3 regions of the Bradyrhizobium sp. U531 genome follow, and region 1 is predicted to be linked to each of the others. Evidence: predicted binding sites of a transcription regulator. Region 1 holds the regulator's gene; each other region holds the start of a gene.
What was found. The regulator LexA, encoded in region 1, represses DNA repair genes until DNA is damaged. The targets are predictions, from matches to a motif close to TGTTCNNNNTGTGTTCNG.
Positions count from the first base shown of each region.

Region 2: a site for LexA is predicted at 2,534-2,551, ahead of recA (recombinase RecA). Genes of this name have one in related genera too.
Region 3: a site for LexA is predicted at 2,088-2,105, ahead of QRQ56_RS17355 (DUF3072 domain-containing protein). Genes of this name have one in related genera too.

Region 1 is NZ_JASVEN010000001.1:1,070,063-1,075,620, reverse strand. It holds gene QRQ56_RS05365 (HAD family hydrolase) at 1-164, shown strand, start outside; gene QRQ56_RS05360 (hypothetical protein) at 334-540, shown strand; gene QRQ56_RS05355 (molybdopterin molybdotransferase MoeA) at 769-1,980, shown strand; gene lexA (transcriptional repressor LexA) at 2,157-2,858, shown strand; gene QRQ56_RS05345 (hypothetical protein) at 2,925-3,179, opposite strand; gene QRQ56_RS05340 (hypothetical protein) at 3,430-3,864, shown strand; gene QRQ56_RS05335 (ComEC/Rec2 family competence protein) at 3,873-5,558, opposite strand, start outside.
Region 2 is NZ_JASVEN010000001.1:225,111-230,668, forward strand. It holds gene QRQ56_RS01030 (hypothetical protein) at 1-220, shown strand, start outside; gene QRQ56_RS01035 (DUF6894 family protein) at 245-478, opposite strand; gene QRQ56_RS01040 (hypothetical protein) at 632-832, opposite strand; gene QRQ56_RS01045 (DUF2798 domain-containing protein) at 1,077-1,328, shown strand; gene QRQ56_RS01050 (hypothetical protein) at 1,847-2,014, opposite strand; gene QRQ56_RS01055 (hypothetical protein) at 2,166-2,366, opposite strand; gene recA (recombinase RecA) at 2,644-3,732, shown strand; gene QRQ56_RS01065 (hypothetical protein) at 3,836-4,798, shown strand; gene QRQ56_RS01070 (acyl-CoA thioesterase) at 4,713-5,051, opposite strand; gene gcvP (aminomethyl-transferring glycine dehydrogenase) at 5,136-5,558, opposite strand, start outside.
Region 3 is NZ_JASVEN010000003.1:237,352-242,909, reverse strand. It holds gene QRQ56_RS17385 (HWE histidine kinase domain-containing protein) at 1-438, shown strand, start outside; gene QRQ56_RS17380 (hypothetical protein) at 486-701, opposite strand; gene QRQ56_RS17375 (hypothetical protein) at 854-1,111, shown strand; gene QRQ56_RS17370 (hypothetical protein) at 1,206-1,454, shown strand; gene QRQ56_RS17365 (hypothetical protein) at 1,577-1,786, opposite strand; gene QRQ56_RS17360 (hypothetical protein) at 1,805-2,026, opposite strand; gene QRQ56_RS17355 (DUF3072 domain-containing protein) at 2,141-2,335, shown strand; gene QRQ56_RS17350 (DUF6496 domain-containing protein) at 2,415-2,702, shown strand; gene QRQ56_RS17345 (hypothetical protein) at 2,715-3,077, opposite strand; gene QRQ56_RS17340 (Do family serine endopeptidase) at 3,339-4,886, opposite strand; gene QRQ56_RS17335 (universal stress protein) at 5,099-5,558, shown strand, end outside.

The sequences.
Region 1 (5,558 bases):
CTTTCGACCATGTCATCGCCGAGATCGGCGTGCCCGCGGAGCGAATCGTGTTCTTCGACGATCTTGACGAGAATGTTGAAGGCGCGCGGGCGCGTGGATTGAGGGCCGTGCATGTGACGTCGCCGCGCGATGTCGGGAACGCCTTGAAGCCGCTGGGCATCTGAGGTTACGCTGTCGTCGTCAGCGGCCGGCAGCGCACACATTCCGCGCTGCTAATTTTTGCACACGTATGGAACCTGATCACTTTGTGCATTTTTGTACAAAGTTCCGGGAACGGAATACCACCCTTCGGACTCATGACTCCGTTGGGACTTCTACACCGGACTGAACCAAGTGCTGGGCAAAACCTACCTTACAAAACAAGCCTCTCTCCTGCTTGAATTCGCAAGAACCACCTCGGATTCCGACCTGTCCGCCAAGTTGATCAGCAAGGCTGCCGACTTGAAATCGCAGGCCGATCCGCTGCCCGACAAAGATCAGGGCCCCAAAGCTCCCGACGTCGCATCGGATATCAGCCCGGACAGGCCGACCGGGAGTTGATCGATGCTGGCCGTGGCGCTGGTCATTCTCGTCCTCGCCATGGCCACGCTGCTGCCGATCGGTCTCATTCTCTGGATCATGCCGCGTCGCGCTTGAGCTTGCTTTCCATCCGAAGGTGAAAGCAGCGAAATCCATCGCCCGCGCCATCGCCATCTTTGCCTCTGTTCCCACGCTCGGTTAGAAGACTGTCGGAACATTCGTCCGACCCTGCCGAGCTGGAGTTTCGCCGTGGCCCTGATGCCGGTTTCCGACGCCCTTGCTGCGGTGCTGGCGGGTGCAGAGCCGCTGCCTGAGCAGATGGTTTCGCTCGACGAAGCCCATCACCGCGTGCTCGCTCATGACGTCGCGGCGCGGCGCACGCAGCCGCCCCAGGCCATGTCGGCGATGGACGGCTATGCGGTGCGCGCGGCCGATGCGGCCAGGATCGATGCCAAACTGACGGTAATCGGCGAAGTCGCAGCGGGCCGGCCCTTTGCTCAAGCGGTCGGCGCCGGCGAAGCCGTGCGAATCTTCACCGGCGGCGTCGTCCCCGAGGGGGCGGACGCCGTGGTGATCCAGGAGGACACCGTCGCCGACGGTAACAGCGTCACGATCAGGGAGGCTGCGATCGTCGGACGGCATATCCGCCCGGCCGGCGTCGATTTCCGCGAGGGCGAGGTGCTCCTGCGCAAGGGAAACCGCCTGACGGAACGCGATCTCTCGCTCGCGGCGGCGATGAATTACCCGCACCTCGCGGTCTGCCGCCGCCCGAAGGTCGCAATCCTCGCCACCGGCGACGAGCTTGTGATGCCAGGCACCACGCCGGGGCACGGCCAGATCGTCTATTCGAACGGCTATGCCCTGCACGCGCTCGCCCGCAGCGAGGGCGCCGAGACCATCGACCTTGGCGTGGCCGCCGATACGCTTGCAGCCACAGCCGCCGGCATCCGGCGCGCCCGCGAGAGCGGTGCCGACATCCTGATCACCACCGGCGGCGCGTCGGTCGGCGACCACGATCTGGTGCAGCAGGCACTGAAGGACGAAGGCACGGCGATGTCGTTCTGGAAGATCGCGATGCGGCCCGGCAAGCCGATGATGCACGGCCGGCTCGGCGCGATGCGTGCGGTCGGCCTGCCCGGCAATCCCGTGTCGTCCTATGTGTGCGCCTTCCTGTTCATGGTGCCGCTGATTCGCGCGCTGTCGGGCCGTTCAGTGATTCATCATCGTCGCGAGCGCGCCGTGCTCGGAAAAGATCTCGGCGCCAACGACCAGCGCGAGGATTATCTGCGCGCGCGCCTGGAGCTGCGCGACGACGGCACGCAGATCGCCCTGCCCGTCAATCATCAGGACTCCTCTCTGCTTGCGAATCTCGCTGCGGCACAGGTACTTCTCGTGCGCCCGCCGTTCGCACCGAAGGCCGAGGCCGGCAGCCCCTGCGAGGTGCTGCGGCTCCCCGCCTGATTTGCGCGATTACACGCATTCCGCGAGTTTCGTTTCGTTCACGGTAAATTAAGCAGTTGCGGAACATGTATCGAACATATAGTGTCCGTTCATGATTTGTTTCGAGGATGTAGCGGCTTATCGCTGAATTCATCGTCTCGGAATCGAACGACATCAACCGGGGGACTTTGGTCGAGATGTTAACGCGCAAACAATACGAGCTTCTGCGGTTCATCAGCGAACGTCTGAAGGAAAGCGGCGTACCGCCCTCCTTCGACGAGATGAAGGATGCGCTCGACCTGCGCTCGAAGTCGGGCATTCACCGCCTGATCACCGCGCTCGAAGAGCGCGGCTTCATCCGCCGCCTGCCCAACCGCGCCCGCGCCATCGAAGTGATCAAGCTGCCGGAGCTCCAGGCTGCTGCCAGCAACCGACGCGGCTTCACGCCGAGCGTCATCGAGGGCAATCTCGGCAAGGTCCGCGCGAGCTCCATCCCGTCCGCGGACGAGGGCGAGCGCCCCGTGGCGGTGCCGGTGATGGGCCGCATCGCCGCCGGTACGCCGATCGAGGCCCTGCAGACCCGCAGCCACACGATCAGCGTACCGCCCGACATGCTCGGCTCCGGCGAGCACTACGCCCTTGAAGTGCGCGGCGATTCCATGGTCGAGGCCGGTATCCTCGACGGCGACATGGCTCTGATCCAGCGCAACGAGAGCGCCGATACCGGCGACATCGTGGTGGCGCTGATCGACGATGAGGAAGCGACCCTCAAGCGCTTCCGCCGCCGCGGTGCCTCGATCGCGCTCGAGCCGGCCAATGCCGCTTACGAGGTGCGCATCCTGCCGCCGAACCGCGTGAAGATTCAGGGCAAGCTGATCGGGCTTTACCGCAAGTACTGAGCCCGAAACGGGCTCGATACTGAAATCACCTGGCGCCTGTTGCGCGCCGTCGATCGGCAGCGCCGATCAGAGATTGGAGCGGATGATGGTCCGCTCCGGCTGGATGGTCCTTCTGGTATTGCACAGATTGTCCGGCCCTTCTTTCACGGCGAGAGTCTCGGCAAGCCGCGCGAAGCCAGAGCGCATCGCAGTTCTTTCGAGACCGCCATGTGCCAGTTCGTTCTGTGCCAATTTATTTTGAGTGGTGCGCGACGGCGCTGATCCCCGCATCAGCGTCGCGCGTTGCCCATGTGTCATGGGTGATGACCGGGCAATGCGCATTGCAATCGCGAGCCGCGATTCTCTTTGACGATCTCAAGCCATTCGATTTCCGCGGTCGTCGACAACCGCCTGCCCGAATGCACGCAGGCAGACTTTGTTCCTGTCGGATTCGAAAAGATAAAGTGATCGCGGCACGTGGATCCCAGCCGTAGATTTGCCTACAACCAAGCAGAGCGTTGCGTGCTTCCACTCCGAGGCCTGTGCCTCCAAGGCAGGTGCGGGTCGTCATCTTCGAATGAGGAGCAACCCGATGTGTGACTACAGCCTGCATGCCGTCGCGACGCGCCCCGCTGAAGTGGGCGAGACGATCGTCACGACAACGTTCCGCGGCACCTCGACGCGCGGCTTCGCCTCCGAGGCCGATCTCACCGTTGCGGTCTGCCTGCTGCCGGGAACGGAGCTCGCCTTCGCCGACAACGTCCGTTACGACAACCGCTGGATCTGGACGCGCACCGTCAACTCCCGCGTCGGCAAGTTCGGCAAGATCGATCCGCACGTTCCCGATCGTCACCATGACGCGATCGAATTTCCTGATGGCAAGTACGTACTGGTGACGCAGCTTGTCGAAGGCCAGCGCGCAACCGTGCTGCAACTGCCGGTGACGCAGCCGCTCGGCGAACGCGAGCACAAGCCTGAGACCACCGCCGACAGCCGGTCCCCGATCACGCCGATGCCGATCGGCTGACAGAGACGTCAGTCCTCCGCCTGAAGATCGGCCTCCGACGGGGTCGCATCCTTGGCGCGCGGAGCCGCCGCCCTCGGCATCAGGGCCGTTTCGAAATCTCCCTCGCCGGCGGCCGCCGGCGACCAGGGGCGGTTCGTGCCTCTCGCCCTCACCGCCTGAACCGAAAAGCCGTCGCCACGCCGGGTCAGCGCCAGCGTACCCTGTCGCAGCAGCCTTGGCCGGTCCACCACCATCGCCGCGCAGTCCGGCGGCGCCGGCCGCGACGTCACCACCAGCGCTGCGCGGCTGCAATCGTCCGCGAGCGCGTCGATGCGCGAGGCCAGCGCGACCAGCCGTCCGTCGGCGAGCGGCGTGACGCAGCCCGCCTCGTCGCACGATATGCCCTCAGTCAGCGAGGCGCTGCCGGCATCGCGGGAATCGGCATCGGCCGCGAGCCATTCCTTCAGCAGGAAATTGTCCTTGCCCGTCCTGATCAGATGCAGACGCCCGTCCCCGCCTCGCACCGCGACGCTGGCGCCGTCCCGGGCAACCAGGATGTCGGGCTGCCGCACCGACAGGCCCCAGGCGATGGAAGCCAGCAGCACGGCGGCACCGCACCAGCGCAAGGGCGTGCGCAACAGGCCCATCAGGATGAGGCCGAGGCTCGCCGCGATCAGCGGCGCGATGCCGAAAGCGGGAATGCGGCCGACCGCGCCCGGCAGCGCCGCCACCCAACGCGACACCGCAACCATCCAGTCGATACCGATCCCCATCAGCCACCAGAACACACCATCGAGCCCGAAAGGCGCCGCGAGCAGGCCCAACAGCCCCGCCGGCATCACCAGCGCCGAGACCACCGGCATCGCGCCGAGATTGGCGAGCACGCCATAGGGCGTGACACGATGGAAGTGGAAGGCGGCATAGGGCGTGGTCGCAAGTCCCGCGATCAGCGACGCCAGGAACAGCATCGCAATCTCGCGGCCGCCCCACATCGCGATCCGAGCCGTCGTGGAGTGATCCGGCGAGGCGAACAGGTTCGGCATGCCGATCTGGACCAGCGCGACCAGACCCAGCGTTGCCGCGAACGACATCTGGAAGCTCGGATGCACCAGCGCCTCCGGCGCAACCGCAAGCACGATCAATGCCGCCACGGCCAGCGTGCGGAAGGTGATGGCGCGGCGATCGACCATCACGGCGATCAGCACCACGGCCGTCATGAAGAACGATCTCTGCGTTGCCACCTCCGCGCCCGAGAGCAGCAAATAGAACGCGGCCGCAACCAGCGCTGCGGCCGCCGACCATTTCTTGATGGCGAAGCCGACAGCAAAGCCCGGGATCAGCGCCAGCAGCGCGCGCACCGCGAAGAAGACGACGCCTGCGACCACCGCCATGTGATAGCCGGAGATCGACAGAACGTGTCCGAGCCCCGAGATGAACATGGCGTCGTTGACGGGCGCGGTGATCGCATCGCGCCGCCCGGTGAGCAGCGCCGTCGCGATCGCGCGGTTGTCGCCTTCGAGCGTGGCGCGGATGCGGGCATCGATCGCATCGCGCAGCCCCTGCATGAAGGCGGCATAGCGCAGCCTTAGACCGCCGGCGTCCGGCGGCACGGAAGCCGTGATCCCGCCCATCACGAAGCCGGAGGCCCCGATGCCCTGGAAGAACATGTCGCGCGAAAAATCGTAGCTGCCCGGGCGCACCGGCGAGAGCGGCGG
Region 2 (5,558 bases), 840 kb from region 1:
GGCGCGCCGGCGCAAGCCGGCGGCCGGGCCCGGCCAAGCGGCCGGCGACGGCTATCTGCGCGAGACCTTCACGCTGCCGCGCGCGGCAGCGCGGGAACGGGCCCAGGCCTTCTTCGCCCGCTACCCCAAGGCCGGCTATATGAGCGTGGTCGAGACCTGGCGCGAACTGCCCGGCGGCGACATCGAATTCACCATGCGGCGGCTGCCCAGCGCGGACTGACGCGGGCCTGCTCGAGGGCTCTTGCTAGTCGAGGGTTTCGGCGACGATGCGGATCCGGAACACGGGCTCCTTGGCCTCGTCCAGCAGCTCCATCTGCCATTCGGAATTTTCCTGGAGCTTGCGGGCAAGGCCGGCGGTCATGTCGGCGCAGACGCTGGTCATCTCTTTCCAGGCCGAATCGCGATCGGCGAACTCCGTCGCCTGATCGGCGCAGCCGGAGTATGGGCCATTCCGAATTCGAAAGAAAAACAGCGGCATGGCTGGCACCGATCGCGCGTGACGGCCTCGCCCCAAGGTCCACGGGCGCGCGCAGTCCAATCCCAAACCCGCGTCAGATCAATTCCGGGCGGCTACGGATCATGCCGCCGCGGGCCGTGGCGTAACGGCGCGGCACCGCACGACCATCGACCGCTAGCCGGCCGGCTCGAGCCCTTGTTGCGCGAAGCGCTTCAGCTCCCGATCGATTCGCAATTGCACGCGCCGGATCGCGAGCAGGTCGATCTTGGTCTCGGTCCTGCCGGACTTGACCTGCTCGCCGATGCGGAACTGCCACTGCCAAATGCCGGGACTCGCCGTTTTGGCAACGGTGAACTCAACGCCCCTGTGATTCATGGCAACCTCCCACGATTCACTTTCCATGATTTGCTAACATGTTGGTCGTCATAATATTCCGGCGACGAACAAAATCCGTGGACCTTCAGCCGACCCCGTGGTTCTCCGACCATGAACAGAGTTCCTGGGTTGCGTCCTAACTGTGTTCGCGCAATCGGTTAAAGTGCCTCAAAGGCTCCCGGTTCCCTGCAAGCGGCATGTGCCTTGCTTCGGTCTGGCGACCCGCAAGCAATATGGACCCGACATGCTCGGCATACCCCGGCGCTACAGTCACTTCGTCTTCGGCATCATCCAGTCCGGCTTGACCTCGCTGATCGCGGCGGGGATCGCCAGCCTGCCTGCGGCGAGCGCCACGATCTTCGTCGGACATTGGATGGTGTCGTGGCTGATCGCCTGGGCCGCGATGCTGCCGATCGTGGTGCTGGCCGCGCCTGCGATCCGCGCCTTCTCGCTGCGCCTGACGCGGGAGGAGACGAAGGGGGAAAGCCCGGCATGAAAAAGCCCCGCCTGGGGAGAGCCAAGCGGGGCCGAGAGTTATTGGAGGCTGAGGTGCTGGGCTGCAACACCATAGCCACATCACCCTAGCGGGCTCCGCTTACGACAGCCTGACAGGTCGCGGATTTTGCGTTTGGGGTCGCAGACTGACCCCGCACCCGTCCCAATTTCGACATTCGTTCGCACAACTGCCGACACACCCGTCGGCAAGATTCATCCCGTTCGGCGCAGTCATGGGGGAAACGTGGCACGCCGGCAACGGGGTGGCATCATGGATAACGTAGAGCGGTCTTTCGCCGCCGCGACAGCGGCTGGCTTCGTCGTGCTGGTGATCGGCCTCGTGCTGCTGGCGCTGCTGTAAGGACACGCCGCAGCCGCGCCCTCGTTGATCGCGAGCGCAAGGCCAGACTCAAAACTGGAAAACAACCCCATGCACAGTAGGCGGCATGGAAAATTCTTCGGTTTTTCAAGAGCTTGGAGGTAGTGTTCAGATACCTCTAGAGCCCTGCCGGGGCCGTTCTAGTGGATGTTGATCTCGTTCAGGGGAAGTCGGAGCTCGCTGGCACGCTCTTCGCGGTCCTTCCTGCGGAACTCGTTTTCCTTGCGCTCGAACTTGATGAGCTCGTCATAGGCCGCTTCCAGCCGGGGATTCCGCCCGGTGGTTTCGCGGTGCTTGTCCTCAGTCATGACAGGGGTCCCCACAATTGCGGCTCTCGTCCTGGACAAGACCAAGACCGCGCGATGGTTCAGTGCCGTAAGATTACGGACTTATGACGGCGACCCGGCCGGTTGTCTTTGATGCGCGTCAGCTCACGGGCGGGAAAGCCCCGCGGCATCGCTATTTCGGCGGCTGCAGCCCGGGCGATTTCGCCCAGTCGTGCAGGTGATTAGCCGTCTCGGCCTGGCGCGCCTTCTTGAGCAGGGCGTCCCTTTCAGGGCCGGGAGGCAGCCTGGCGGCATCGTCCTTGACCTGTTTGACCCAGGCGGTGAGCCGGTCCTGAAGCGTCAGCTGATGCTTGAAACGTCGTTGCTTGAACACGGCAGGCTCCTTTCCGTGCGAGGAAGGCGGGAGCGCAACCGGCGTTCTCATCACCGATAATGGCCACGGGTCCGTGCGGTGACAGCTCATTAGGAGGCAGCGCCGGACCGGAGTCTGTTCAATTGTGCGCACAACGCGAATTGAGCTGTGAGGGTTCGAAACCGCAAAAGAACATATTGCGAACCTAGAACAAATGGGGTACGTTGGTTTTATCGACGACCCGCCGCCGCAACCGTTTGTCCCGCACCCGAATCCTCGCCATAAGGAGCACGACCCAATGTCCGCCACTGCCCTGCGTATCGTCGAAGGATCTTCCATGGACAAGAGTAAAGCTCTGGCCGCCGCGCTCTCTCAGATCGAGCGCCAGTTCGGCAAGGGCTCGGTGATGAAGCTCGGCAAGAACGACCGGTCCATGGACATCGAGGCGGTGTCCTCCGGCTCGCTCGGGCTCGATATCGCGCTCGGCATCGGCGGCCTGCCCAAGGGGCGCATCGTCGAGATCTACGGGCCGGAATCCTCGGGCAAGACGACGCTGGCGCTGCACACGGTTGCGGAAGCGCAGAAGAAGGGCGGCATCTGCGCCTTTATCGACGCCGAGCACGCGCTCGATCCGGTCTATGCGAGGAAGCTCGGGGTCAACATCGACGAGCTCCTGATCTCGCAGCCCGACACCGGCGAGCAAGCGCTGGAGATCTGCGACACGCTGGTGCGCTCGGGTGCGGTCGACGTGCTGGTGATCGATTCGGTTGCGGCGCTGGTGCCGAAGGCCGAGCTCGAAGGCGAGATGGGCGATGCGCTGCCGGGCCTGCAGGCCCGTCTGATGAGCCAGGCGCTGCGCAAGCTCACGGCCTCCATCAACAAGTCCAACACCATGGTGATCTTCATCAACCAGATCCGCATGAAGATCGGTGTGATGTACGGTTCGCCCGAGACCACCACTGGCGGCAACGCGCTGAAGTTCTACGCCTCCGTCCGCCTCGACATCCGCCGCATCGGCGCGATCAAGGAGCGCGATGAGGTGGTCGGCAACACCACGCGCGTGAAGGTGGTGAAGAACAAGCTGGCGCCGCCCTTCAAGCAGGTCGAGTTCGACATCATGTACGGCGAGGGCGTCTCCAAGATGGGCGAGATCCTCGATCTCGGCGTCAAGGCCGGCATCGTCGAGAAGTCCGGTGCCTGGTTCTCCTATGACAGCCAGCGCCTCGGCCAGGGCCGTGAGAACTCGAAAGCATTCCTGAAGGCGAACCCCGACATCACCGCCAAGATCGAGACCTCGATCCGCCAGAACTCCGGCCTGATCGCCGAGCAGATTCTCGCCGGCACGCCGGAGCGCGACGCCGACGGCGAGGAGCCTGCGGAGGAGTAAGCTTCAAAGTTAGTTTTTCGCGAGGAGCGGGCGCTGAGGACGTTGAGTTGCCGACGTCGTCAGCGCCCGTTTCGTTTTGGTGCGTTCGTAGAGCGAGAGGCTAATGCCACGTCTGATCCTGGCGACGAGCGATTTTGCGGGCGCAGCGCTCCGGCCGCGTGCGGACCTCGTCATCGGAATTCAGCGGCGTTTCGTTTGGGGACAATTGCCATCTCGAGCCGCACTTGAGACGTTGCTGCAAGCACGTTCGGCCAAGCATCGCGACCTCGGCACGCACTGGCTCGACTTCATCGCTGCGAAATACATCGCGCCGATGGGCGGCACGGATCTCGGTTTGCTCGAACTCTGCGAACGCTGTGACAGCATCGAGCTGTGGGCCGATCCTGCGGCGAACGACCAGTTGATTCTGATCTGGCTGCTCGATGTTCTGCGTCCGCACCGGAACGTTCTATCGAAGCTGGTGCTGGTCCAGACGGACATCGACGTGACAGACAATCGTGATGTTAACCCGGCACAATGGCGATTGCCGAAGCTAGCGGTAACAGACGATCGTCTGAGGCTGGCCAGCCGCGCCTGGAATGCCTATCGCGCGTCCACGCCGGAGTCCTGCTTCGACCTCCTGATGGAGGATTTGACGGCGTTGCCGCGGCTCCGACCGGCGCTCATTGCGCTGCTCGAAGAACTTCCCTACCGGAGGATCGGCCTGGGCGCGTCCGAGTACCGGATGCTGGAGCTGGTGTCCGAGGGGTGGGAGACGCCGGCTCGGCTTGTCTCCGAGGTCTTTAAGGAGCGCGGAGTGTTTGATTTTCGGGAAACGGAATCGATCCCGGATCGGACACCGGTTCTCGCGGGCTTTCCACCGAAAACGGAAAAACCGGATACTGCTCACTGGGAGCGCTTCCTGCAGAGCTGCCTGACGGTGACTGACTTCGGCAAAGCAGTGCTCGGGCGGGAGGTGGATTTCAGCCAGCACAACCCTGTCAATCGCTGGTGGGGCGGCACCGAATTGACCCCCGATCGGCTCTGGCGTTGGGATACCTGTGATCGTTGCCTGATCGCTCCCTGAAGTATTTTGGCGGACAGCCGAAGACCTCTATTCCTGCGCCAGCGCCTTTTTCCCGGCTCGCAATCAACGCCCGCAAAGATTCTTCCACCGCGACCGATTGATGCGTCTTCCGATCTGTCGCCACCCAGATGATCTCTCCGGTGGCGCGAAGGTCGTCGGATCCCTTGGCGAAGATCGCAAGCAGCAGCGTAATCGAGGAGCGGCCGATCTTGGCGACGCGCACGCAGACGTCGATGCCCTCATCGAAGTGGATCGTCGCCTTGTATTCGACCACCGACTTCACGGTGTGGAAGTCGACGCCGGTCCGCTTCACCTCGCCGATACAATGACTGTGGCCTCACTCCGCCGCCTGTGCGTAATCCTCGACCGGCGGGCACGAGCAGACCAGGTTGCGGTCGCCGTAGACGTTGTCGACGCGGCCGACCGGGCACCAGTATTTGTCGGTGCGGGACACGCCGGCGGGGAAGCAACCCTCCGAGCGGCTGTAGGCCCGATTCCAATCGTCGTCCGCGATGTCGTGCACGGTGTGCGGGGCGTGACGCAGCGGCGAGGCCTCGATCTTGAAGCGGTCGGCTTCGACCTCCGCGATCTCCTTCCGGATCGCGATCATGGCGTCGCAAAAACGATCCAGCTCCGCCTTCGATTCCGATTCGGTCGGCTCGATCATCAGCGTGCCCGGCACCGGGAAGCTCATGGTCGGGGCGTGGAAGCCGTAATCGATCAGGCGCTTGGCGATGTCGTCCACCGTCACGCCGGACGT
Region 3 (5,558 bases), on a different contig from region 1:
GACGAGGAGCTTGCGCCCTATTCGCTCGGCGGACAGATCCTCCTGGCAGGTCCGAAGGTCCAGTTGCTGCCGGCGACGGCGCAGACGCTGGCGCTCGCGCTGCACGAGCTCTTCACCAACTCGGCCAAGTACGGCGCCCTCTCGACCCGGTCGGGACGGCTCGCGATCGGCTGGCAGGTCGAGGACCAATTGCTGACGCTGAACTGGGAGGAATCCGGCGGACCGCTGGTCATGCCCCCGAAGTCCCGCGGCTTCGGCACGCGGAGCTTGCTTGCGAGCGTCGAGTCGCAGCTTGGCGGACAGGCGCAGTTCGATTGGCGGGCCGAAGGCCTGTTGTGCCGTCTCGAAGTGCCGTTGATACGCAAGACGGCGGCGACGAACGCGTCCGGCAAATTCGAGGATGCCAGCTCCGCCGAATTGCAGCGCGCATCGGGTTAGACGTTTTTCGAACGTGCCTTCGGGTTCGACCCCGAAGGCAGAAAGCTTCAGCCGGACGCCCTCATGCGTTGCACCGTCCGCGGTCCGCGTGCGACCCGGCCTTCGAGCCAGGCTTCCGTGCGGGCGAGATCACGCAGCGCCCTGGCGTAGCGGCGAGCCGCACTCCGCTCCGCGCCGCGCGGTAGCTTGCGCGCCTTGCGCAGAATGTCCGCTGCCGCGTTGCGATAGGCCAGCGAGCGGTAAAGGAAGACAACCTTACCCATAGCGAATGTTCCCGGCGAATGTTCCCGTTTGTCGTGTCCATCCTCTCAAGCCCGGCATGAACGTCCGATGAAGCCGGGCATGACAATTCCTTCATCCGATTGGAACCAGCGAATCTCGTCCGCGTTGCATGCCAAATCGGGAGCCAGTTCCCATGCCCACGAAAAAGTCGCCAGACCTGATCTCTGCGACCGGACTCATCAAGCTGGTGACGCACGCCACGATGGGCGCAGCCCTCGGCCTCGTCTTCGGTCTCGCATTGATCCTGTGCAATCCCGCCGTCGCCAGCCTGCTCAATCACGGCGGAAGCCAGGCCGCGATCGTCTTCGCGCTCACGCTGGTCACGACATTCGCGATCGGCGCGACACTCACCGGCGTGGTGTTCATCCTCGTCGAGGACAAGCAAACTTGAAACAGACGTGAGGCGCGAACACGCGCTGCGTTGGAACTCCTGCGGCAAATCGCGGTTGGCTGCCTGCGTCAATTTAACCCAGGGAGTTCCCCGCATGACAACGACCAAGCTCGTTCTCACCGCAATGGTGGCCGCCGGTCTCGCCGCCGCGCCGCTCGCCGCGCAGGCGAAGTCGCACAAGGCGAAACACGGATCCTCGATGTCGTCGTCACAGACCACGGGCGCCAACACCAAATCGTCGAAGGGCGCCGATCCCTCCGGCCAGGGCGGTTCGGGTCCCGGTTCAGACCAGGGCGGCACCATGACGAACCAGAGCAGCAAGGGCATGAGCAACACCAAGTGAGCTCACGCCACTGACATCAAAGGCCCCTGCGACAACGCAGGGGCCTTTCTCGTCGCGATGATTGTTTTTTGTCGCGATGATCGTTCGGGCCTCGCGCGCCGCATCGGCGGGCGCGCGTCACCTCACCGCAGCCGGCGCGTTTCGAGATTGATCCCCGGGCTCGCAGAGTTCGTCTTCACGAGCTGCTCGAGCTGCGCACGCTTGCGGCCAATCAGAAGCTGGGCCGCGGCATCGTCGAGGCCCGCACGCTGCAATTGCCGGATGGCAGAGCCGAGCTCGAGAATCTCGGCGCGTAGCCTCAGGATCCGGTAAGCGTCCGGGTCTTCCTCCACGACGCCCTCTCGAAAGATTCAGCGCCGCGAGATCGCGCGCGCGGACGTGCCGACGGACTTCACGAGACGAAGGCGAACCCGATCGCGGACGTCAGGCAGGACGTCGCCGCCGCCGGCGGCCTTCCATTCCCCGATCAAGAGATTGATCTTCTGGCGCAGATCCATCTGCGCCAGCGCCTGCCGGGTGCAGTCCCGGTCGCCGTCGATGGAAACGCGCACGGCCGCCTCAGCGTCGGCCATTTCCAGCCTCAAGGCGCTGATTTTGCGTCGAATTTCATTAATTCTGTTGTCCATGGCTTGTTAGAACAAAATAAGAACATATAGTCAAGCCACGATTTCAGAACGGAGATGGCAATGCAGGTTCAAGGTCAATTCAACGCCAGGGCCTTTCTCGCCGAGCAGATGACGCGGGCGCAGGGGCTGAAGCTGAAACGGCTGAGTGAAGAGGCGTATCAGCCCGCACAATTTGCGCGCGATCTGTCCTTCACCGAGGCCGCACGGCGCATCCAGGTGCTGGAAGCGGAGATCGAACTGGCGAACTCGTTCTAGGCTTTCGCCCCGAGCCTCCTGCGCTTTTTCGGAACCATGCCCGTATCGAACGGTTCTCCCCGCCCAAGGGAGAACAAGCATGGCACGCAAGGCAAAGAAGCGCCGCTACTCGCCCAGCTCCGGCAGCGATGTCGAGAGCGAGATGCGACGCTACAAGAAGGGCACCGCCAAGAGCGGTCCCAAGGGCCGTGGCGGGCGCGTAAAGAGCCGCAAGCAGGCGATCGCGATCGGACTGTCGAAGGCGCGCAAGAAGGGCAAGAAGGTCCCGAAGAAAGCCGCGAAGAAGTCGTCTAAGAAAAGCACGACCAGGAAGACGACCAAGAAGACCACCAGGAAATCGTCGAAGCGCAAATCCAGCAAGCGTTGACGCTGCGCCGGTTCAGATCATGCTGCCCGGCATGAAGCAGCGGATCGAAACCCCGAACGCGGTCTTCACCGGCCACACCATGGTGCGGCCGGCGCGGTTCGGCTCGGTGATGACGGCTTCGTCGGGCACTTCGACCCACTCGCCATCGAGGCGCACGCGATAATGCCCGTTGTGCGATTCCCAATCGGGATCGGCGACGGCAAAGCCATCGGCATCCGAGCAGCACGGACCGAGATGGCTGCGCAGGCTGTCGAACCAGGGCTTGAGCGGCGAGTCCGCATAGCGGCCGTCATCACGACCAAGCGCGTTGCCGCCCCAGAGCACGAATGGCGCCGCGAGCAGCGCCCCTCTCAGCGAGAGCTTCAATCGATCCATCTCGGCACCGATCAAATCCGAACCACCGGCCAGTTCCACAAGGCGGCTGCTGGTTCGATGTTCCACGCTTGCAACCGGTCCTCGGCGGCGTCGGTGCCGCAGCAGAGTTGCACGAGGTGGAACTGTGCGGCGCGAACACGGCTTTTTCGTATGAACCGCGTCACCATCGCTGCCGTTAACGAGAATGTTATCGGCGGCGTCCTGAATGGAAAAGGCGGCCCGAAGGCCGCCTTGCTTGATTGAAGAGGATCGATCTTCGCGTCAGGCGAGCGGCACCGCGACGAACCGCGTCGCCTCCGCGCTTCTGACCTGCAGCAGCACGCTGCGCTTGCCGGACGATTTGGCCTGCGCCAGTTCCGAACGCACCTCGCCGACATTGGTGACGGCCTTGCCACCGACATTGAGGATGACGTCGCCTGTCTGGATGCCGCGCTGCGCCGCCGGCCCTTGCGGATCGACCTCGGTCACGACGACACCCTTCTGGCCGGCACCCTGCACCTCGCCGGCCGGCGCGAGGCCAAGCCCGAGGCGCGGCGTGCCCGCGCCCGGCTGCTCCCTGCTCTCGTCGGTGCTACCATTGGCCTTGGCCTGCCGCTCGTTCGGCAGTTCGCCGAGGGCGAGCGTCAGCGTCTTGCTCCCGCCATTGCGGAACACGTCGAGCTTCACCGAGCTGCCCGGCGCCAGGGTGGCGATGGTCCTCGCGAGATCGCGGGAGTCCCTGATCGCGGTGCCGTTCACGGCGGTGATGACGTCACCCGCCGCGATGCCGGCCTTTGCCGCCGGGCTGCCATCCTGCGGATTGTCGACGATGGCGCCGCGCGCCTCCTTCAAGCCGAGGCTGTCGGCAATCTCCGACGTCACCGGCTGCACCTGCACGCCGAGCCAGCCGCGGGTCACCGCGCCCTTGTCCTTGAGCTGCGCGACGACGAGCTTGGCGGTCGAGGCCGGAATGTCGAAGCCGATGCCGACCGAGCCGCCGGAGGGCGAGAAGATCGCGGTGTTCACGCCGATCACGTTGCCGCTCATGTCGAAGGCAGGTCCCCCGGAATTGCCCTTGTTGATGGGCGCGTCGATCTGGATGAAGTCGTCATAGGGACCGTTGCCGATGTCGCGGCCGCTGGCCGAGACGATGCCGGCGGTCACCGTGCCGCCGAGACCGAAGGGATTGCCGACCGCGACCACCCAGTCGCCGATGCGCGGCTTCTGGTCGGAAAATTTGACGAACGGGAAGTCCGTCTTGCCGTCGACCTTGATCAGCGCGAGATCGGTCTTGGGATCGGTGCCGACGACCTTGGCGGTGTAGCTGGTACCGTCATCCAACGTCACCTGCACCGACGTGGCGTGGTCGACGACGTGGTTGTTGGTCACGGCATAGCCGTCGGCGGAGATGAAGAAGCCGGAGCCTTCGCCCGTGATCATCTGATGGCGCTGGCGCGGCATGCCGTTCGGGCCGCCCGGGAAGCGGAAGCCGAACTGGCGGGAGAACTGGTCGAACGGCGCCTGCTCGTCCTGATCCATCCGGTTCTGCTGCAGCATGGCGCTCTTGTCGTTGTCCTGGTCGATCTTGACCCGCACCGAGATGACGGCGGGCTTCACCTTGCTGACGAGATCACCGAAGCCCGGCGGCGTTGCCGCGGATTCCGCGGCCTGGGCCGGCGCGATGAAGGAGCCCGGACCGAAATGTGACGTACCGGGCGACGCCGCCAGCACGGCCACGCCGAGCGCGGCCACGGTGCCGAGCAGCGCGAGCCGGCGTGGTTTCAAGATCTTGCGGGACGTCGGAGTGTCGGAATTGGCGCGATCGTTCATGTCGAAATGTCCATGTTGGATAGGGTGTCGCCTTGCACCCAACATGGACATCGTCACCTTACGACGTCCCGTCCATCCCATTAAATCTTGGCAAAGAACATGCGAGCGCCGACCCGCGGCAAGGTGCGCTTCGGCATTTGATGCAGCTCAACGCGGCTCGTTGCCACAGTGAAAAACTGCTTCCATCGGACGATGTCCAGCGGAGGCGCCCCATGTACAAAGACATTCTCGTTCACATCCCCACCGAACGTCCCATGCGCGCGGCGATCGAAGGCGCGATTTCGCTGGCGGCGCAGTTCAACGCCCATCTCGACGCGGTCGCGCTCGGCTATGTCGCATCGAGCGCGGCCTACGTGATGGAGGGCGGCGCTGCGGTCGCCGCCGTGTTCGAACTGGAGCGCGAGCGCGCCGTGGAACGGGCGGAGGCTGCGCTTTCGGTGTTCAAGATCGAAGCGACCAACGCCGGCATCTCCCACGCCTGCCGCGCGCTCGGCGCGATCCCGGTGGATGCGGCCGCCTCGCTCGGCGAGATCGCGCGGCTGCACGACCTCAGCGTCGTGCTGCAGCCCGAGCCGGCAAACGGCTCGTTCGACAACGACGTGCCCGGCGAGATCCTGTTCCAGGCAGGCGGCCCGGTGCTGTTCCTGCCCTACACCTTCCGCGGCGCGTTCA